4 regions of the Martinezella sp. CNPSo 3795 genome follow, and region 1 is predicted to be linked to each of the others. Evidence: riboswitches for the same ligand, from Rfam matches in the RefSeq annotation. Region 1 holds a riboswitch; each other region holds the start of a gene.
The links. Region 1 has a riboswitch for cobalamin ahead of AC13QY_RS30980 (acyl-CoA thioesterase). Riboswitches for the same ligand answer to the same signal wherever they lie in the genome.
Positions count from the first base shown of each region.

Region 2: linked by a shared signal. The riboswitch ahead of cobU (bifunctional adenosylcobinamide kinase/adenosylcobinamide-phosphate guanylyltransferase) and the one ahead of AC13QY_RS30980 (acyl-CoA thioesterase) in region 1 are both predicted to bind cobalamin.
Region 3: linked by a shared signal. The riboswitch ahead of AC13QY_RS31405 (CbtB domain-containing protein) and the one ahead of AC13QY_RS30980 (acyl-CoA thioesterase) in region 1 are both predicted to bind cobalamin.
Region 4: linked by a shared signal. The riboswitch ahead of AC13QY_RS14320 (DUF1636 family protein) and the one ahead of AC13QY_RS30980 (acyl-CoA thioesterase) in region 1 are both predicted to bind cobalamin.

Region 1 covers NZ_JBXSOQ010000020.1:48,728-54,197, forward strand. The annotation lists gene cynS (cyanase) at 1-399, opposite strand, end outside; gene AC13QY_RS30970 (carbonic anhydrase) at 431-1,090, opposite strand; gene cynR (transcriptional regulator CynR) at 1,202-2,092, shown strand; cobalamin riboswitch at 2,387-2,597, shown strand; gene AC13QY_RS30980 (acyl-CoA thioesterase) at 2,697-3,536, shown strand; gene AC13QY_RS30985 (LysR family transcriptional regulator) at 3,529-4,410, shown strand; gene AC13QY_RS30990 (DUF1852 domain-containing protein) at 4,446-5,470, shown strand, end outside.
Region 2 covers NZ_JBXSOQ010000004.1:232,249-237,718, forward strand. The annotation lists gene AC13QY_RS14490 (chloride channel protein) at 1-1,506, opposite strand, end outside; cobalamin riboswitch at 1,686-2,085, shown strand; gene cobU (bifunctional adenosylcobinamide kinase/adenosylcobinamide-phosphate guanylyltransferase) at 2,227-2,751, shown strand; gene cobW (cobalamin biosynthesis protein CobW) at 2,757-3,806, shown strand; gene cobN (cobaltochelatase subunit CobN) at 3,816-5,470, shown strand, end outside.
Region 3 covers NZ_JBXSOQ010000022.1:34,838-40,307, forward strand. The annotation lists gene AC13QY_RS31375 (nuclear transport factor 2 family protein) at 1-168, opposite strand, end outside; gene AC13QY_RS31380 (winged helix-turn-helix transcriptional regulator) at 244-609, shown strand; gene AC13QY_RS31385 (hypothetical protein) at 649-960, opposite strand; gene AC13QY_RS31390 (SDR family oxidoreductase) at 1,017-1,910, opposite strand; gene AC13QY_RS31395 (alpha/beta fold hydrolase) at 2,144-3,019, shown strand; partial or broken gene AC13QY_RS31400 (hypothetical protein) at 3,229-3,791, opposite strand; cobalamin riboswitch at 3,977-4,100, shown strand; gene AC13QY_RS31405 (CbtB domain-containing protein) at 4,133-4,345, shown strand; gene AC13QY_RS31410 (CbtA family protein) at 4,359-5,129, shown strand; gene nrdF (class 1b ribonucleoside-diphosphate reductase subunit beta) at 5,308-5,470, opposite strand, start outside.
Region 4 covers NZ_JBXSOQ010000004.1:192,045-197,514, forward strand. The annotation lists gene AC13QY_RS14305 (SfnB family sulfur acquisition oxidoreductase) at 1-311, opposite strand, end outside; gene AC13QY_RS14310 (hypothetical protein) at 687-1,004, opposite strand; gene AC13QY_RS14315 (FAD/NAD(P)-binding protein) at 1,025-2,440, shown strand; cobalamin riboswitch at 2,633-2,849, shown strand; gene AC13QY_RS14320 (DUF1636 family protein) at 2,958-3,371, shown strand; gene AC13QY_RS14325 (ABC transporter ATP-binding protein) at 3,382-4,161, shown strand; gene AC13QY_RS14330 (ABC transporter substrate-binding protein) at 4,182-5,141, shown strand; gene AC13QY_RS14335 (FecCD family ABC transporter permease) at 5,205-5,470, shown strand, end outside.

The DNA of each region.
Region 1 (5,470 bases):
AACCTTCTCGATGTTCAGCTTGAAGTTGATGGCGCTGATGATGCCATCGCCGAATTTTTCGTGGACCAGGGCCTTCAGCGTGGTCCCATAGACCTGCACGATTTCGTAGAAGCGGTAGATGGTCGGATCGGTGGGCAGACCGTTCCCGATGCTGCCGCGGACCGGAACCGTCTGCAGCAGCGCAACGGCGTCGTCGTCGAGATCGAGCGTCTTGCCCACGGCCTTGGCAGCGTCCGCCGGTAGCGGGTGCTGGCCGAGCAGGGCGGCGGTAACGAAGGCTTCCGACAGGCCGGTGCCCTCAGTGATCTGGGCGTAGGTCAGGTCTTTCTTGAGCTTCGATGCGAGGATGACGTCCGTCAGGTCCTGGCGAGCGGTTTGTGTGGCTTGGGACTGTAGCATTGGCATTCTCTCCTTGGTTGGGATACAGGGTTCAGGCAACGCGCCTGGCTTGGTATTTGATGGCCTGGACGTCGGGATTGTCCGCAAGGGAGACGAAGGAACCCCTGCTGCCATCAAAGGCTTCGATAAGTCCGCTCGCGATGTCGTAAATCCAGCCATGCAGCGCGACGCGCCCCTCTTCTAGGGCCAGCCGCACCGACGGGTGCGTCTGGATATTGGCGAGCTGGGCGATCACGTTTTCGCGCACCATCGATGCGACCTTGGCGGGCTGATCCTGGTGCCGGCGGGCTTCGTTCACGACGCGGGCAGAGTCTGCATAGCGCAACCAACTGGCCACGGCGGGCATGTGGTCGAGGCACCTGCACGTCGCGATGGCGGTCATCGCGCCGCAGTCGGAGTGGCCACAGATCACGATGTCGGAGACCTGCAACGCCGCGACGGCGTATTCGACCGAGGCGGAAACGCCACCCGGCTCGGGGCCGTAGGACGGGACGATGTTGCCTGCGTTTCGGATGACGAAGAGGTCGCCCGGCTCGCGCTGGGTAACCAGTTCAGGCACCAGGCGGCTGTCCGAGCAGGAAATGAACAGAGCCCGCGGGTTCTGCTGATTTGCCAGATCCTTGAACAGCTTAACCCGTTCAGGAAAGGCCTCCCTCTGGAACTTCAGAAAGCCGTCAATAATGTCTTTCATCGCTGCAATCTCCGTGTCTCGATCTGTTGATATGAAGGCTACGGAAGGCATGGCATAATGTAAAAGTCTCGTTTATTATGAGGTGGATTAGATAATCTTATAGGTTTTGACATGCTCGCCCGACAGGTTCGTTATTTTCTCGCAGTCGCGGAGCATCAGAGCTTCACACGGGCCGCAGAGGCCCTGCATGTCTCGCAACCGGCGCTTTCGCAGCAGGTCAGGTTGATGGAGGAAAGCCTCGGCGTGCAATTGTTCGACCGATCGGGGCGCACGACCCGATTGACGGATTCCGGAGAGGTCTATCTGCAATACGTGCGCCGCGCATCGCAGGAGTTTCGGGAAGCCAAGCGCGCTATCCACGACGTGAGCGATCTCAGCCGTGGTACGTTGCGCGTTGCAGTGACGCCAACGTTCACGACATATCTGGTCGGCCCTCTCGTCGAGGCGTTCCACAGTCGTTACCCGAACATCTTCCTCAACGTGCGGGAGATTTCCCAGGAGCATATGGAGGAATTGCTTCTCGCTGATGAGGTCGATGTCGGAATCGCGTTTTCCGGCACACTGACACCGGACATCGATCTGGACCCCCTGCTGGTGGAGACCCTCGCCCTGGTCGTCAGCACCGGGCATCCTCTGGCGAGTGAAACGTCAATCGGACTACAGGCCCTGAGCACCGAGTCATTGGTGCTACTCAGCGCGGAGTTCGCTACGCGCGAACAGATCGATCGCTTCTGCCGCCAGCACGATATTCACCCGAAAGTACAGATAGAGGCCAACTCGATTAGTGCGGTGATCGAAATCGTCCGCAGAACGAGGCTGTCGACACTCTTGCCCGCAACAATCGCATTCGCCCATCAGGACCTGGTCGCCGTTGCGCTTGATCCCGTGCGCTTGCAGCGGACCGCTGTTCTGATGCAACGTAAGGACGCTTACCGAAGCGCGGCGGCGCTGGTCTTTGTTGGGTTGGCTAAGGAAGTGGCGGCTGAAATGGAGGGGCAGTGACAAAAATCATGGCTTGGATCTCTAAGCCATTGATGAAAGTGTACTTCTGACCTGTAAGGGCTGGCACCAGTAGAGGCTCGTAAGTTCGGCTCCTTTCAAGGCGGTCGTCCTGAGAATTGTAGGCCTGTCTGTTCGCTCTTGTTTCTAAAATGGTTTTACGGTGCGTTCGGGTCACTGTAGGGTGCACCCTTTGCCAATAAAGTCAGACATTGGCTTCGCGTTCTACCCCAATAAACCATGTACCAAGTCATATAAAGATGTCGTTATATGGTTGACGGCTGCGCTCTCGCCAAGGCATGGTGTGCCCGTCGTGGTTCTGCGGATGTCGAAATCCGGAGCTAAGAGGGAATTTGGTGACGATGTGTCATGCATCCATACCGGAGCTGCCCCCGCAACTGTAGGCGGAGAGTTGTCGTTCAACATGTCACTGAGGAAGACGCCTCGGGAAGACGAACGTCAGCGATGACCCGCAAGCCAGGAGACCTGCCGCGATAGATAACGTCCACGGGCGGGGTGTCCCGGTGTGCCGCTTTGCGCGATCGGCATGCCCTGCCGTTCGCCCTGCGTCATGCGTCCGCCCCGTCTCAACCTGATGGAAGTGCGGATGACACCGACGATCAAAACAACTGGCCAGCAAGCGCTGGCGACCAGTCTCATAGACATCGTTTTTCCCGGAGATACGAACCATCACGGAACGCTGTTTGGCGGAGCTGGCCTTGCTTTCATGGACCGCGTCGCATTCATAGCGGCCAGCCGCTTCGGACGCGTCCCCTTCGTGACGGCCTCGTGCGAGCGCATCGATTTCAAGCAGCCGGCACGTGTCGGCCACATCGTTGAATTTTCGGCGATACCGGTCAGAGCCGGACGTCGGTCTCTGACGGTCGAGGTGGAGATGTTCGCGGAGACAGTTGTAGGGCATCAGCGACATGCCTGCACTCGCGGCATCTTTAATATGGTGGCAATTCCCGAAGGCCAGGGGGCCGGCGATTTCTTCCTGCGGGAACTCCTGCCCATGGAGACGCCGCTTTCGACGGCGGGCGTCAAGATGGTGGATATCGTTTTTCCGGATCAGGCAAACAGTGTCGGGCGGATGTTCGGGGGCGAGGCCATCTCCTTCATGACGAAGGCCGCCTTCGTGGAAGCATCGCGCTACTCCGGCAAGCTGGTGGTCCTGGCATCATCCGAGCGTGTCGACTTTGCGAGACCCATTGAGATCGGGGAGATCGTCGAGGCGGAGGCACGTATCGAACGTGTGGGTCACAGCTCGATGCTTGTTGAGACAAAGCTCTGGTCGGAGAATCTGCTTACAGGCGAAAGATCCATTACCGCCACTGGATTCTTCAACATGGTGGCGGTCGGCGAAGACAGCCGGCCGATTAACATACGCGAGGCCGCCCCAGCGGTAGAACTCTCCCGAAGCGAGGACGGGTACGCTCATGCTTGACCGTCAGCATTTATCGATCCTGCTCGAAGTGGATCGCCTGGGAAGTCTGACCGCAGCCGCGGAACGGCTGAACGTGACCCAGTCCGCGCTCAGCCATACGATCCGAAAGCTCGAAGACCGCTATGGCGTGGCGATGTGGGAGAAGGACGGTCGCAATCTCCGTCTCACACAGGCCGGCCGCTACGTCGTCTCGGTGGCGCAGCGTGTCCTGCCGCAGATCGAGAGGGCCGAACATGTCCTGACGGACTATCGTCAGGGGCAGCGAGGTTCTTTGAAGATCGGTATGGAATGTCATCCATGCCATCAATGGCTGATGGGGGTTACAAAACCCTACCTCGTGGACTGGCCTCAGGTAGACCTGGAGCTGACGACCTCATTCGCAGCCGGCGGTGTGTCAGCGCTGATGGTCCACGAGATCGACATCCTGATCACTCCGGATCCGATAGAGGCACCGGGTATCCTGTATGTGCCGGTGTTCGACTATGAGCTCGTGCTCGCCGTACCGAGCGATCACAGGCTGGCGAGTAGGGACTATGCCGACCCGATGGATCTCACCCATGAAACGCTCCTGACCTACCCTGTTCCGCCGCAGAGGTTGGACGTGTTCACGCAATTCCTGGTGCCCGCCAATTGCAGTCCGCGGCACCACCGCAATATCGAGACAACCGAGATGATGCTCCAGCTGGTGGCGGCAGGCCGTGGCGTCAGCGCCATCCCGGACTGGCTGGTGCGCCAGGAGGCAGCAACGCTTGGCGTTCGCCCGGTGCGGATCGGCCGGACGGGGATCCACAAGAGCATTCATCTCGGCCTGAGACGTGGGGAAGAGGCCATCGATTTCATTGCGGGCTTTCTCACGGCGTCCAGGGGGGCGTGAGGGTCTCGCATCCCAAGCATGAGAGTCGCTCATGATTGCGTGAAATCAAATCAATTTTTCTTCGTCAAAGGCTCGGACATAAGGGATGTGCATACCAACGGCAGAATCCTGCAGTACTCACGGGTCAAAAGGCGAGAGAAGCGATGAGAGCGATGAAGGAGAAACAAAGCGACCCTTCTTTCACTTCGGATGTCACGGATGATGATGCACCGGACGCGGGATTTCGCTTCGTCCTCAAGAGTATTCCCTTCGATGAGAACTACCTTCCGGCAGCCAACACGCGCATAACGACCAATTTCGCGAACCTCGCCAGGGGAGCAGGCCGCCAGGAGAATCTTCGCAACACCCTGACGATGATCGACAACCGCTTCAACGCCCTGGTTCATTGGGACAATCCTACAGGAGATCGATATTCCGTCGCCCTCGACATCATCTCGGTTGAGCTTGTGACCGATGCCCGAGACCGGCCCGACGCCTTCCCTCTGATAGAGATCCTGAAGACGACGATCATCGACCGAGCCACAAATGCGCGCATCGACGGCATCGTTGGAAACAACCTGTCTTCCTACGTCCGCGACTATGATTTCAGCATCGTGCTGCCCTCATACAACAAGGACCGCACCGAATTCAGCACACCGGAGAATTTCGGGGAGCTGCATGGAAACCTGTTTCAATCGTTCCTGAACTCCGACACGTTCAGAGAGCATTTCAAGAAGCCGCCGGTGATCTGCCTGAGCGCCTCGAGCAGCAGGACATACCATCGGACTGAAAATCAGCATCCCGTGTTGGGGATCGAATACCAGCAGAATGGGTTTTCGACGACCGACGAATACTTCCGGAAGATGGGATTGAAGGTTCGCTTCTTCATGTCGCCACATAGCGTGGCGCCTCTGGCATTCTACTTTCTCGGCGACCTTCTCCGTGACTACACCGATCTCGAACTGATCGGCACCATCAGCACGATGGAGACCTTCCAGAAGATCTATCGTCCCGAAATCTACAACGCCAATTCGCCAGCGGGCGGCGTCTATCAACCTAGCCTGAAGCACCAGGACTACTC
Region 2 (5,470 bases), on a different contig from region 1:
CTCGTTCTTGTCGATCAGGATGACGCGCTGCGCCGAGCCGATCGGAAAATTCTTGCGGAATTCCTCGATGCTCATGTCGATGCTGCCCGTGTGCACGTCGGGGCGCATCATGCGGGCGACCGTCAGATTGCGGATCCAGCCGACATCGTGGGCGCTGCGGATGCTCTCGCCGCGCAAATGGAAGCGCCATGTGGCGAAGGAGTAGCCGAAGGTCGTGCGCACCACCAGCGACGAGGTGATGACGGCGGCCAGCACCAGGGCAGTGATCGGAAAGTCCCCGGTGATTTCAAGCGCCAGGAAGGTCATGGTCAGCGGGCCGCCGATGATGGCAACGGCCAGCGAGCTCATGCCGACGACGGCATAGACGACCGGCGTCAGCGTGGCATGATCGAAATAGGGTGCACAATAAGCGAAGATCTTGCCGAGCAGCGCGCCCATGAACAGCGAAGCGAAGAAGAGGCCGCCTCTGAAGCCGGAGCCGATCGATATTGCGGAGGCGAGCGATTTCAGTAGGAATAGACCCAGCAAGGCGCCCAGCGTCACGTCCGTAGACAGATTGAGATGCAGCGCGCCATGCCCGGCAGACAGGACCTGCGGCGAAATCAGCGCCAGTGTTCCGACGACGAGCCCGCCGAGCGCGGGCCGGAAAGGCGGCGCGATGGAACTCTTGCGTGCCAATTCTTCGACCCAGGCGACGCCCTGCATGATCAGGATGCCGATACCGGCGCAGAAGGCACCAAGCAGGATGGCTGGAAGATAATCCGCCGGAACGATCGCCCCGAAATGATCGATATCGATGGCGAAGTCATCGCCGGCAAGCAGTCTTGCAATCATCGTCGATATCAGTGCCGAGACGACGACAGGGGTTAGCGTCAGGATCGAATAGCTGCCGATGATGAGCTCAAAGGCATAGAAGGCACCGGTGAGCGGCGCATTGAATGCTGCGGCAATAGCACCCGCAGCACCGCAGCCGACGAGCATGCGCAGGTCTGCGCGGCGCATCTGCATCTTATAGCCGAATTTGGAGGCAATGCCGGCCGCGAGCTGCGTGTAACCCGCTTCAAGCCCGACGGACGCGCCGAATCCATTCGAGATCAGGTTCTGCACGGCGACGATGATGCTGTCGGTAAGCGACATCCGGCCGCCATGCAGCGCATTGGCTTCGATCGGGTCGACCATCGGCTTCTTGCGCGTGCGCGACAATATGTAGAGCAATATGCCGAGAATGATGCCGCCTGCGATCGGTGCGATGAACAACACCGATTTGTCGGGAATCGCCATTGCTGCCGAACTCAAGCGTTCGTAGTCGGTTATACCGTAGATGACGCTGTGAAGCTTGCGCGAGATATAGCTCATCGCGGTGACGGCACAGCCGGACGCTATTCCCACCAGCGCGCCGGCAAAAACAAGTCCCAGCTCGCCACGGCGCAGCAATGCCCTGAAGCGACCGAGATCGAATAGGACCGAGAAGACGCCGAGACGTCGCGGTTGGAATTTCTGCAGCATTGGAAGCGGACGATACGTTTTGCTCGAATGTGAGGGCTTACCTTCTATAAACTCCTAACATCAAAGAAATACGGCAAAAAAGCCGCTGGTTTTATGGGAATTTTCAACCGAATTCGCAATCAGGATGGCGCAGGTCGCATCCATGCCCTTGATTGACTTGAACTCAGTGAAAGCCTAATCATTGCGGCATAACGAATGGTTCCTGAGCGGCGATCTGCCGCATGGGATGAAAAGGGAATGTGAAGGGGCGGACCCAATCCGGGCGTTCTCATCACAGCCGACCCCGCGACTGTAGAGCGGTCAGGGTCTTTCGTTCGGTTTGAAGTCTATTTCGTCGATGGTTCGCATGGGGCGAACGGGGGCGAGGCAGGCGCAAATCGAAAAAGCCACTGGTGTGGCATCATGATTAACCGGGGCTGGACGCCTCTTATTCTACGAATCGTCCGCCTTTTCATGATGCATTGCCGGGAAGGTGAGAAAGATCCGCTGGCGCACGATCGGGGGCGACCGGTTTCGGTCCGCCCCCGTCGCGTCGCCTCATCCGCGAGCCAGGAGACCTGCCATGCGTGCCGGGCGCAGAGCCTGTTTTGGGACGCGAGTTCCGCTGCCAGCACGGAGGTTGTCATGGCGCAAGACGAGTTTTCGGCGTGTAGGCGCCTGTTTCCCGGTTCCAGCGACGTGCTGCCGACCCTCGCTTTTGCTCGAGAGCGGGCATAACGCATGTCGTCTTCGATTTCCCAAGCGGTCTTCGTTCTTGGCGGCGCGCGCTCCGGCAAATCCAGGTTTGCAGAATCGCTGGTGTCGGATACCGGCCTCGAATGTCACTATGTGGCGACAGGGCGGGCGTGGGATGACGAGATGCGCGAGCGCATCGCCAAGCATCGTGCCGATCGCGGCGATCTATGGCAGACGCATGAGGAGCCTATGGATCTCGTCGGGCAGCTTGCCGCTATCGACGCGGAGGGGCGGGCGGTGCTTATCGACTGCCTGACGCTCTGGGTGACCAATCTGATGATGGCCGAGCGGGATATGGCGGCAGAATTTGCCGCTCTCACTGCATTTCTGCCGACTGCGCGATCAAGGCTCGTTCTCGTCTCCAACGAGGTGGGCTTGGGAATCGTACCAGAAAATCGCATGGCGCGCGAATTTCGCGATCATGCCGGCCGCCTGCACCAGATGGTCGCGGCGGCGAGTGCCGAAGTTTATTTTATCGCAGCGGGCTTGCCGCTGAAAATGAAGGGCTGATCCATATGAACCAGGAAAAGATTCCCGCCACCGTCATCACTGGCTTCCTGGGAGCCGGCAAGACGACGATGATCCGCAACCTCCTGCAGAATGCCGGCGGCAAGAAGATCGCGCTGATCATCAACGAGTTCGGCGACCTCGGCGTTGATGGCGACGTGCTGAAGGGCTGCGGTGCGGAGAACTGCACGGAAGATGACATCATCGAGCTGACCAATGGCTGCATCTGCTGCACCGTCGCCGACGACTTCATCCCGACGATGACGAAGCTTCTGGAGCGCGATGCGCGCCCGGATCATATCGTCATCGAAACATCAGGCCTTGCCCTGCCGCAGCCGCTGGTTGCCGCCTTCAACTGGCCTGACATTCGCACCCATGTCACCGTCGACGGCGTCATCACGGTGGTCGACAGCGCGGCTGTTGCCGCCGGCCGTTTCGCCGACGATCACGACGCCGTAGAGGCTGCTCGCGTCGAGGACGACTCGCTTGATCACGAAAGCCCGATCGAGGAACTGTTCGAGGATCAGCTGACCTGCGCCGATCTGATCGTGCTCAACAAGACCGATCTGATCGACACTGATGGTCTCGGCCGCGTCCGCGCCGAAGTAGCCTCGCGCACCGCCCGCAAGCCGACAATCATCGAGGCCAAGAACGGCGATGTGCCCGCCACTGTCCTGCTCGGCCTCGGGATCGGCACGGAAGACGATATCGTCAACCGCAAATCTCACCACGAGTTGGAGCACGAGGATGGCACGCCGCATGACCACGACGAGTTCGACAGCTTCGTCGTCGAACTCGGCCCGATTGCCGATCCGGCCGCCTTCGTCGATGCGCTGAAGGGCGTGATTGCGGAGCATGATGTGCTGCGCCTCAAGGGCTTCGTCGATGTCCCCGGCAAGCCCATGCGCCTGCAGCTTCAGGCCGTCGGCAGCCGCATCGACACCTATTTCGATCGCGCCTGGACGCCGGGTGAAGCCCGCGCGACCCGGCTTGTCGTGATCGGCCTGCACGAGATGGACGAGACGATCGTTCGCAAGGCGATCGAAGCATTGGTCTAAGGGACGTCCATGCACCTCCTTCTAGCCCAAAAGGGAACCATCAGCGACGGAGAGGAGGCGATCGACCTTGGGCAGTCGCCCGGCGATATCCTCTTTCTGTCGGCCGCCGATACCGAGCTTGCGGCGATTGCCGCAGCCCACGGAGAGGGCGGCCGTTCCCTTCGGCTTGCAAGCCTGATGAGCCTCAAGCATCCGATGTCCGTCGATACCTATATTGACAGAACGGCGCGGTATGCGAAGCTCATCATCGTGCGGGCGCTCGGAGGAGCAAGCTACTTCCACTATGCGCTGGAAGCGCTGCATGCCTGTGCAGCGCGCCAGGGTGCCTTGATCGCGGTGCTGCCGGGAGATTCGAAACCCGATCCCGGGCTAACGCCATTTTCCAACGTCGCACTCGATGATCTCAATGCGCTCTGGTCCTATCTGATCGAGGGCGGCGAGGCGAATTCGCGGGCGTTTCTCGCCTATGCCGAGGCGATGCTCTCAGGCGCCGAGAAGCCGATGCCCGCCGTACCCTTGATGAAGGCCGGGATCTGGTGGCCAGGGCGGGGCGTGATCGGCGTCGAGGAGTGGAGGAGAGTCTCCAAAGCGGAGATGGTGATCCCTGCAGGATTCGAACCTCCGACCGTCGCGATTTCCTTCTATCGGGCGTTGGTTCAGAGCGGTGAAACCAGACCTGTCGAAGCCATGATAGAGGCGCTTATCGCTGAGGGCATGCGGCCGTTGCCGGTCTTTGCCTATAGCCTCAAGGACGCCGTGTCGGTCGGTATTCTCGAAAGTGTCTTTACCGAGCTGAAACCGGGCGTGGTCATCAATGCCACGGGCTTTGCCGTTTCGGCACCCGGTGCAGATCGTCAGGCGACGGTGCTGGAAACGGGCGATGCCGTCGTTCTGCAAGCCATCTTCTCGGCGTCGCCGAAGGAGGCGTGGGAGGAATCTTCGCAGGGGCTTTCGGCGCGCGATCTCGGCATGAACGTGGCGCTCCCCGAGGTCGACGGGCGCGTTCTCGCCCGCGCCGTGTCCTTCAAGGCTGCGGCCCGCTATGATGAAAGGGTCGAGGCCAATATCGTTGCCAGCGAGCCACTTCAGGATCGCATGCGCTATACGGCGCGGCTTGCGGCCAATTGGGCGCGGCTGCGCAATACGCCGCCCGGCGATCGCCGTGTTGCGCTTGTCATGGCGAACTATCCCAATCGCGATGGTCGCCTGGGCAATGGCGTCGGGCTCGATACGCCGGCCGGCACGATCGAAGTGCTGAAGGCGATGCGGGCGGCCGGTTACGGCGTTGCCGATCTGCCTGCCGATGGCGACGCGCTGATGCGGCACCTAGCGGAAGGGCCGACAAATTCGGGGCATGACGGCCGCATGGTCCGCGAGAGGCTTTCCTTCAGCGATTACGAGGATTTCTTCTCGTCGCTTCCTAAACAGATTCAGGATGAGATTACGGCGCGCTGGGGCGGGCCGGCGGCGGATCCTTACGCGATTGGTGACGGCTTTGCTCTGCCGTTCGCCCGCTTCGGCGACGTGCTTATCGGTATCCAGCCGGCGCGCGGCTACAATATCGATCCGAAGGAGAGCTACCATTCTCCCGATCTCGTGCCGCCGCACGGCTATCTTGCCTTCTATGCCTTCCTGCGCCGCTCTTTCGATGCGCATGCGGTCAT
Region 3 (5,470 bases), on a different contig from region 1:
CTTCTTCGCCGAGGTCTCCTTCCATTCTTGAATTGCATCTCGGCCGACGTATGTATTCCCTTCATCGATGACGACACCGTCCTCGGTAAAGCAATCTGCTACATCCTTCTTGGCGTTCCTGTCCGCCTCATAGTATGCCGATATCGGCGTTGGCAGCTTTATCGTCATGAAACACCTCTCTATCTGAACACAGTTGGCCTTCGGCCTCATTGCTCGGGAGAAAGCTATGTGTATGGTATCGTAATGACAAGAACGGACAAAAAAGTAAGGTACCCACCGAAAAGTAGGGAAGCATACACGCCGGTATCTGCTGCCGAGGATGTGGAGCAAACCCTCAAGATACTGGAGGGACGCTGGAAGTTGGTAATTCTCTTCCATCTGTTCGGGGGCAAGGTGCTGCGTTTCTCTGATCTCGAGCGCGCGATTCCAGATGTTTCGCAGAAAATGCTCATCCAGCAACTGCGGCAGCTTGAGGCGGATGGAGTTGTCCGCCGCATCGTCCACCATCAGGTTCCGCCCAAGGTCGAATACAGCCTGACCAGTTGGGGCCAAGATCTGTGCCCGGCACTTGATGCCTTGTTGATATGGGCGGCCAAGCGCGACAGCTAGGTTGATGAGAAAGTGCGGTGGACCACGTGGATTGGCTTATCATGGAGCGAGACGTTCCTTGGTCGACGGATCGGGTCTGTTGAAATGCTCGTTGTCATCTGCGAACCGCGCGACGAGGTCGGGATTGGCGAGAAACAGCACCCCACAGGCGACGGCATCGGCGAGACGAGCGCCGATCAGGGCTGCTCCCTTGGCCGTATCGAAACCGGTATTCGCTCTCGCCGCCGTGGGCGTGATGGTAACGCCAGGTCTGTAGACGAAGGATGACGAGGGTTCGGCTTCGCATGCGTCGGTGGACGGCTGGTAGTTACGAATGAAGTGAAGGTCGGGAGCCCCACCGACCACCGTCATTCCTCGGTGTCGTAGACGGCCACGCATCGATCGGCGTTTCGGTGAAGCAGGTGAGTTTACGGCTGGCCGCCGCCGCCCGCCGCGCCGTAAACCTGTCCCGTGGCGTAGCTCGCCTGGGGGTCTGCGAGCTGCACGTAGATCGATGCAAGTTCCGCGGGCTGACCGGGACGGCCCATCGGTGTGTCGCCGCCGAACTTTTCGAGCTTTTCCATCGTCGCTCCGCCGCTGACCTGAAGCGGCGTCCAGATCGGACCGGGCGCGACGCCGTTAACGCGAATGCCCTTCGGACCGAGTTGCTTCGCCATCGACTTGGTGAAGTTCATCATTGCCGCCTTGGTCATCGCGTAATCGACGAGGTTCTCCGACGGGTCGTAGGCCTGCTCCGACGCCGTCTGAATGATCGTCGCACCTGGCTTCATGTGTTTGAGGGCAGCCTTCGTCAGAAGAAACGTCGCATAGATGTTAGTCTTCATCGTCGCGTCGAAGGCCTCGTAGGTGATGTCGTCAATCGACTTAGCCTGCTGTTGTCGCCCGGCGTTGTTCACGAGGATGTCGAGACCGCCCAGCGCCTTGACCGCATCGTCGACCAGTTTTTCACAGAAGGCGGCGTCACGGAGATCACCGGGCAACGCCACGCCCTTTCGGCCTTCCTTCTCGATGAGGGCGATGACTTCCTTCGCATCGGGCTCCTCGTCGGGCAGATAGTTGATGGCGACGTCTGCGCCCTCGCGGGCATAGGCGATGGCTGCGGCGCGTCCCATTCCGGAATCGCCTCCGGTGATCAGCGCCTTGCGCCCAGCGAGACGGCCGGAGCCCTTATAGGATATCTCGCCATGATCCGGCTTGGGGTTCATCTTGCCGGCAAGGCCGGGAAACGGCTGGCTCTGCTTCTGGAACGGCGGCTTCGGGTACTTCGTTGTGGGATCGTCCATTTGCGTGTCCTCCTGCATGTTCGAAATCGACCAGACGACGCTTGAAAAGACCGGCGCCGCGAGCGTCGCGCTTGCTTCCGCAAGTACGGATCGTCGGCTGATCGGAAATCGGTGCTGGAATTTCATGGCTGCGGCCTTCGACGTGCGGGCGTCACCGCCCAGGGCATCAACCAAGGTGGCGCTGTAATGTTCCATTCACCGGAACCAAGCGCCGGCCCTATGTGTTGCTTAGTCGAACCAGGAGTATCGTCATGCCGCACCTCGACATTCGCGACCTGCAGATTGCGTTCGACGAATCCGGAGCACGCGGCGGCTATCCCGTTCTCCTGTTGCATGGATGGCCCGACGACGCCTCCACTTGGAAGGCTGTGTCGTCAAACCTGCAGGACCGAAACCTTCGCCTCATTGCGCCTTACCTTCGCGGCTTCGGCGGAACCGTTTTCCGGAACGACAAGGCGTTGCGCACCGCGAACGGCGCGGTTCTCGCAATGGATGCGATCGCCCTCATGGACGGTCTCGGCATCGAGAGGTTCTCCGTCGTCGGTCACGACTGGGGCTCGAATATCGCCGAAGCTCTTGCCATTGGATGGCCGGACCGGGTCGATAGGATGGCGCTTCTTTCCTCGCTACCGCGCATGGGCGGACTGAAGATGCCGCCCTTCCGGCAGGCGCAGCGCTATTGGTATCATTGGTTCATGGCAACGAAGCGCGGCGCCGACGCAATCAAGAAGGATCCGCACGGCTTCGCGCGGCTTCAATGGGAAAACTGGAGCCCCGACGGCTGGTTCGACGAGGAGACGTTCGCCGCCGTATCGAAATCCTTCGACAATCCGGACTGGGTAGCCATTACCCTCCACAGCTACAGAGTTAGGTGGGGCGAAGCCGAGCCCGATCCGCAAAGCGTCTGGCTCGAAGACCGTATCAGGGAGACGCGATCCCTTTCTCTCCCCACGGTTTATTTTCAGGGCATGGATGACGGTGTCAATCCGCCGGAATTGTCAGAAGATCTGCACAAGAAGTTTTCCGGTCCCTTCGACCGGATTGTCCTTCAGAACGTCGGGCACTTCCCACAGCGGGAGGATCCGGAAACGGTGGCTCGGGAGCTCTCGATCTTCCTTAAAGGGTGAAACCCGTTCACTCCGCGCGAACGCGGCCGATCAGACTTCTTGGGGACAGAACAAGATTAGTGCGAAATCCTGCGCTCTAAGAGGAATGCCGTTGGCCGTGCCGATCAATGGAACATTATTCCGCTCGATCAAGTGGCAGGAGCCGCATTTCCGGTTGGCCGGGCGCAAGCACCGCCGGGAGAAATCAAACGATAGATGTTCGCGGCTTGCTAGCGCGCCAAATGTAACACCGGCCTGACGACGAGAATGCGGGCAATCGCCGCAACGCCGTTCAAGCACACCAAGCCGGCGGCAGCCACTAGATTGATCAGCACGACCTTTGCGATGATGGATAAGGAAAAGGCACCGTCTCCAGAAGGAAGAAATGCCGTGGCGGCAAAAAGGATGCCTTCGTAAGCGACCAGTGCGGCAGCGAAAGCCGCAGCCCAAGCGAGGAAGCTGCAGATTTGACCCGCGCGACAAGCGTGGCTGCCAGGAACGCCGCCAGGGCTGCGAAGCCGATGGCGATGCCCCATGCATAGCTGTCCCAATTACGCGGATAGCCAAGAATAAAATACCCAACCATCTGGTTGGCTAACCAGGCGAGCAGCACAGCAGTGAAAGCCATCCGGCGCGGCAGCATGATTACTGAGACAGTAGCCAATGCCACAAAAGGCGTGATGCAGGCAAAAACCGTGCTGAGGGCGACACTGGCACCGGCGATGATCAGTACCCAGGCAGCTGCAAAGGCCGGCGCGGAGGCACGTAGCGGAAACTGGCGGCGGTTGATCATCTCGAGTCACCCGATGAAACGTCGATGACGATTTATATCGCAGCTTCCGGCAAAAATCCAATCCGACGCGGCAATGCGGACGCGCGCAAAATTAGAAAATCAATGGCGTACAGCGTCTCTGCCCAATACTACAAGCGCCCTTCTTAAGCTGCCGATATTGACACTCCGCCAGCCTTGGTCTCATGGTGGTCTTGCATCTTCAAGGTCGAGGAAGCCGGTGAAAATCCGGCGCGGTCGCGCCACTGTAAGAGATGCGGCCCTATGGGGCTGTATCGCGAGCCAGACCCTCAACCTGAATAGGCATGTACCAACCCAGGACGCGCAATCCCCAGGAGTTCACCATGACAAGCGCTGCTTTCGCACCAACCGTTTCACCTGCTCTTCCCATACCATTGCGGGATATTGTCCCGTGGGCAATTTTTGCTGGCCTTCTCTGCCTGCTGGCGATTTACTTTGTCGGCGCCGAAGAAGGCGCAACGTCAATCATCCATGGCATGTATGTCCATGAATGGGTGCATGACGGTCGCCATCTGCTCGGTTTTCCCTGCCACTAAGAGGGACCTTTAAATGGTAAGAGATTTACTCGTTCGCGGGATGCTTGTCGGCATCATCGCCGGACTTATCAGTTTTGGCTTTTTGAAGCTCTACGGAGAACCGCAGGTAGACCGTGCGATCGCTTTTGAATCGCAGATGGATGAGGCAAAGGCGAAAGAAGAGATGGCTAAGGGCATGGCCATGCCATCTGAAGAGCCGGAACTCGTCAGCCGACCGATGCAGGCCAGTTGGGGCCTATTGACGGGCGTCATGGTCTACTGCACGGCTTTCGGCGGATTGTTCGCACTGACCTTCGCGTTTTCCTACGGACGCTTTGGTGGCACGGCCTCCCCACGGGTTTCTGCCGCCCTGGTTGCCCTGACGGGTTTCATTTCGGTCTATCTCGTGCCGAATATCAAGTATCCGGCAAATCCGCCATCGATCGGCAATCCTGAAACGATCGCTCCTCGAACCGAACTTTACTTCGGCATGATCCTGATCTCCGTCATCAGCATGATCTTCGCAGCAAAACTTCGCAGCGGCTTGATAGCTCGTTGGGGAGCCTGGAATGCGACGTTTATCGTAACCGCCGTTTACTTTGCGGTTGTCTTTCTCGCTGGACAGCTTCTGCCAGGGATCAATGAAGTTCCGGAAGGCTTCCCGGCCGATTTGCTCTGGAAGTTCCGCGTCGCGTCGATGGTTGCTCAGATACTGATGTGGGGCACATTAGGCCTTGTGTTCGGCGCAGTCGTCGAGCGCATTGTTCCGACATCACGCGCGTCGGGTCGTTTGGCCATTCATTGAAACGTGCGACCGGCCGCTCACCCTTGTGTGGCCGGTCACGCTATATCGCGAAAACGGGCCAAGAGGACCATAGTCTCCCTTGTCCTGGATCCGCCGATTCATCGGTAAATCGAAATATCCCGCCTCAATTTGCTTGATCGATGCAACCTTCGACTGGATGGCGGACTTAAAGCGCTGCTCAGAAATTCCAATCCTCATCCTCTGTGGCGACCGCCTTGCCGATCACATAGGACGAGCCCGAGCCAGAAAAGAAGTCGTGGTTCTCATCCGCATTCGGCGACAACGCCGAGAGGATGGCCGGGTTGACCTTGCAGGCTTCGGCGGGGAAGAGCGCCTCGTAG
Region 4 (5,470 bases), on a different contig from region 1:
ACATGAAAATGGGTTTGCAATATCTGTGCTATGGAAGGATCTGCCTCGGCGAGGATCGCAACGACCTCGGCAAGAACGCAGTTCGAAATGTCGATACCGCCATGTTCCGAAGGAACGGAAATCCCCAGCAGGCCTGACTGCGACAGGGCTTCGACCTCGTCATAGGGCAGGATGCGATTGATATCGCGATCGCTTGCATGCTGAGCAAAACCGGCGGCGAGCGAACGTGCGATCTCGAGCGCTTCCTCTTCGCTCTGGACGCGATGGGCGGGCGGCCTGACACGTTCGTGCAACTGCGAAACAGTCCCCATTCACCACTCCTCGGCCAGCGCCAAGTCGGTTTCTCAGGCGCAGCAAATCCCTGCGATCTTAATTTCGATAGCTGGAGTGTACAACGGATTTTCCTGGCGCATTCATGTTGCGCCCTCGGGCACGATAGGCGCCGACCACGAAAATTGTAAGCGAGCGGCCCGATATAATGCGTTGAGGATGGCGGGTTGCGAACCCTCTTCTCTGGGACCAACGAATAGCGAAAGCTGCTTCATAAGCTGGTCCTAGGGCTTGGAATTGCTTTCCCTTTTTGCCGGTCGACGCAGGTGCCGGATACGAAGGGAGTGTCCGGTCGCCCGCCGTTTTCTGTACCGCAGCTTCGTCGACCCTATTCCGCCCGGACAAGAAAGCACTTGCTAGCGGAGCGTTTTCGCGCTTTCATATACGACTAAATAAGTAGACAATGGCAATAATTCTGCTGCCTGATGGCTTTTGACGAAGTAATCATATGGCGGCTGATTGCAGGCATCTGGTGTTGGATCAGAGTTGGACCTGCCTGTCGCATCTTTCATTTTGGAAGGGTCCTGATTGAAGAAGCGCGACGCGTATTGAGAACGGAAGCGGCTTTCGTGCGTTCTGTCGGCCGCAGTCCCAAGGTTGCCGAGGCCCGGATATCGGCTCTGTGTTTCCGGACCTGTGAAGTCAGCAAGCCCAAGAAAGGCATGATCGACCACCTCTCGCCCCAGGAGTTGATATGACGGTTCAGGGATTCTTTTCCGCCAGGACGAACGCGACAGCGCGGCCTTATGCGATGCCTCGCATTGCCGTGATCGGGCGCGGTTTTTCCGGCATGATGATGGCGATCGCCCTGATGAAGACGGTTCGCTTTCCCTTCCATCTGCAGCTTTTCGATCCTAATTCCACCGTCAGCGGCGGACAGGCGCTCGCCTCCGGACATAGCAGTGAAATTCTCAACAGCCGTGTTCGCGATCTTTCCGTTTCCGCGGGAGATCCCGACGACTTCAATCAATGGCTTTGCGGTAATGCGCCTTTCCGCAGCGCCGTCCCCGCCGCCATACCCGGTTTTTTGCAGATCTTCGTACCGAAGAGCATTTTCAGCGACTACGTCTATCAGCGCTTTTCGGAAGCCTTCTCGTCACGGCGGGATGTGGCGGTGCAGGTCAGCAGCGAGACGGTCTTCGGGCTTCGGCGTGTTCGGGGCGGCCGTTTCGTAGTGGAAAGCGATGGCGCCGCCAATGCGCCTTTCGACATGGTGGTGCTGGCGACAGGCTATGGCATTAGCGATCACGAATTCCAGGCCAGCGATCTCGTGACCGTGCCGACGACGGTGCGGGCGCGCCGTCTCGTGTCGCGACCGCATACGATCCTGCTCGGAAGCGGCCTGCGCGTCGTCGATCGGCTGCTGCAGATGCGTGAGAACGGCTATACGGGGCAGATCACCATTGTTTCGCGGCGAGGCTTTCTGCCGCAGAGCCACACACGCAACAATGCCGATCCGGTTTTCCCTGCCGACGAGATGCCCGGCAAGCTCAGCGAGATCGTCCGCTTCGTCCGCAAGGCTTGCGTCGAGGCGGAGGCGAACGGCCAGAGCTGGCAATCCGTCATGAACGGCTTGCGCAAGCATGCGCGCTCGCTTTGGCGATCTCTGCCAGCCGGGCAGAAGCAGCAGTTCAACCGCCATTTGCGGGCGCTTTATGACAGCCATCGCAATCGGCTTCCCGAGGCGCTGCATGTACGCCTCAATCAGGAGCTTGCCGAGGGCAATACGCTGCTGCGGCGCGGTCATTTTATCCGCCGCACGCCGACCGGGCTGGTTTTGAAGCCGGCTGGCCGGCAGGAGACCGAGCAGCTCTATGCCGACGACGTAATCGATTGTCGGTGCCAGGCGCCGGATTTGAATGCACCCTTGCTGCGTAGCCTCATCGATGCCGGTCTCGCGGTGCCGGACGAGCTTGGCCTCGGTCTCGCCGTGGACGCGACAGGCTCGCTTGAGGTCAACGGGCGTACGACAGACGGGCTTTTTGCGATTGGTCCCCTGGGACTTGGAAGTCTCCCCGACATCGATCTGGTGCCTGAGATCGTGACGCAGGCCTATGCGGCGGCAGAGAGCGTCGCGGAGCGTTTTCATCCTCAGTGCAAGGCGGTCTGACAGCCCTGCGGTTTCTTTCATTCTGGATCGCGATTGAGTGCTGCCGCATATGCATATCGCAGTTGCGGCCTCGAGCGGAGATAATGGCTTGTCATTTGTTATGTAATAACGTAACGATTGCCTACTCAGGCCGAAGCTCCAGGACAAATGAAAGCGCATATGACATCCCCGTTGCCCGCATCCGCTTTCTATGACATGAATACCGCCGATGGTGCTGCTTTCGGATCGATCCGGATGGCGGCTGAAAAGGGAACACGGTGCGGATTACCCATCAGGGGCCAAGACCGTGGCTGCCCCCGCAACTGTAAGCGGAGAGCGCGTTCGCAATATGCCACTGGCGTCAAGCCGGGAAGGCGCGAACGAGTTGTGACCCGCGAGCCAGGAGACCTGCCATCGACGATATCAACCGCAACGGACGGGGTGTTCCGATGGAAAATCAGTGGTTGGGCGAGGGCGCCGCTGCGTCCGCTGGCCCCATCTTGACTGTGCCTCCGGCGAAATCTCCGGGAGGCATCTCATGGATAATACAAAAGAGGCGACGCACCGGATCACCGTGTGCACCAACTGCCGTCATGTCGGCAAACCGTGCCGGCCGGGCCTCGAACTCCTGAAACATCTGCAGATGGCGATCTCCCAGGCTGACGCCGCACTCGCAGATGATTTCAGCCTGGAGGGCAGCGTCTGTATGGCGGGCTGCGAACGGCCGTGCACGGTCGCTTTCCAGGCCACGCCAAAGTCGACGTACCTCTTCGGTGACATCGAGGATGCGAGCGATATCGGTGCGCTCGTCTCCTTCGCGAAGCTTTATCGGGATCGCCCCGATGGGCTGACCCGCGAAAGCGAACGCCCGAGAGCGCTGGCAGGCAAGACCCTCGCGCGCATTCCCGCCGCCATCGTATCAGCCGAACGCCAGCTGGTCGTATTGCAATAGGAGCCGGGTCATGTCCGAACGAAGCGCACGACTGGAAGCAGACGGCATCAGCTGGGGTCCCCAGAAGGGAATGCCGATCATCAGTGGCATCACGCTATCAGTCGAGGCCGGCGCCCGGCTTGCGATCATCGGTCCGAATGGAGCCGGCAAGTCGACCTTGCTGCGCTGCCTCTATCGCGGCCTCAAGCCGCAGCGAGGTTCGGTGCGTCTCGACGGCATCGATCTTTGGTCCATAGGTCCGCGGGAGGCGGCGCAGCGCATCGCCGTCGTGCCGCAGGAGACGCCAGGTGATTTTCCCTTCAGCGTGCGGGACGTGGTGTTGATGGGCCGCATCCCGCACCGCAAGGGCATGGCACGCTGGAGCGATCGCGACCATGAGGTCACGACCAAGGCGCTTGCCCGTCTGGAACTGGAGTCTTTGGCACAGCGGCAATTCGCGTCGCTGTCGGGTGGTGAGAAGCAACGGACGCTGATCGCCCGCGCCTTGGCACAGGAGCCGGAACTCATCATCCTCGACGAGCCGACCAATCACCTCGACATCCGCCATCAGCTCGAGATTCTTGAGCTACTCAAGAGACTCGGCCCGACGATCATCACGACGCTGCACGATATCAATCTCGCTGCTGATTTTGCGACGCAGATCGCCGTCATGGATTGCGGGCGGCTTATGGGCCACGGCGAACCTGCCGAAGTCCTGACTGTGGAGCATGTCTCGAACGCTTTCAGGGTTGGTACGCGGCTGCATCACACCGACGGCGGCCCGCAGCGCTTTTCCTTTTCCCTTCGATAATACGATCATTGGAGTTATTCATGTTTTCTCGCATGTCCCTGTCTGCCGCGGCCTTGCTTATCGGAAGCCTGTTTGCGGGCACGACGCTCGCCGAGCCTGTCACCGTGCGCAGCTGCAATCGCGATGTGACCTTCGACAAAGCGCCGGAGCGGGCCGTTTCCAACGACGTCAACCTGACCGAGATGATGTTGGCGCTGAAGCTACAGGACCGCATGGTCGGCTATACCGGCATTTCCGGCTGGAAGACGCTGGATGAGAAGCTGCGTGACGGCGTGAGGGAACTGCCGGAGCTGTCGCCGAAATATCCGAGCAAAGAGGTGCTGCTCGGCGCCAATGCGGATTTCTTCTTTGCCGGCTGGAACTACGGCATGAAGGTCGGCGGCGAGGTAACTCCGGAAACGCTCGCCCCCTTCGGCATCAAGGTCTATGAGCTGACCGAATCTTGCATCTTCGTCATGCAGAAGAACAAGCCGACCATGGACGACATGTTCGTGGATCTCCTCAATCTCGGCAGGATCTTCCGCGTCGAGGACAGGGCGGAAGCGCTGGTCGCCGGCTATCGCAAGCAGCTTGGCGAGGTCCAGGCGAGGATCGGTCATGTCGCCAAGCCGACCAGCGTTTTCGTCTATGACTCCGGTGAGGAAAAGCCGTTCACATCGGGGCGCTACGGCATTCCGACTGCCTTGATCGAGGCTGCCGGCGGCGTCAATGTGATGGACGACGTCGAGAAGAGCTGGACTGAAGTGTCCTGGGAGCCGGTCATCGAGAAGAACCCTGAAGTGATCGTCATCGTCGATTACGGCCAGGTCACTGCCGCCCAGAAGATCGCCTTTCTCAAGGGCAATCCGGCCTTCAGGAATATCGATGCCGTGAAGAATGACCGCTTCGTCGTGCTGCCCTATGTGGAGGCGACGCCGGGGCCGCGCAACATCGAGGCCATCGCCACGCTGGCCAGGGCCTTTCACCCGAGCGCCATGTAATCGTCTGCAATGCCGATCCGCACCAGTCGATCATGGGGCGGATCCCTTCCTCAAGTTTCAAGCATGCGCCTCAATCTCTCCATCCTCATCCCCTTGCTCGCCATAGGCTTCATTCTGTCGATCACCGCCGGTGTTTCGCTCGGTTCGGCATCCATTCCGTTCTCCACCGTCTGGTCGATTGTCGGCAACAGACTGCATGTTGGTGCCTTTCCGGCCACCTGGTCCAGCGGGCAGGAAAGCATCGTCTGGGACGTCCGTTTTCCGCGCGTCGTTCTGGCGGCGCTCGTCGGGGCGGGGCTTGCCATCACCGGCGCCGTCCTGCAGGCGCT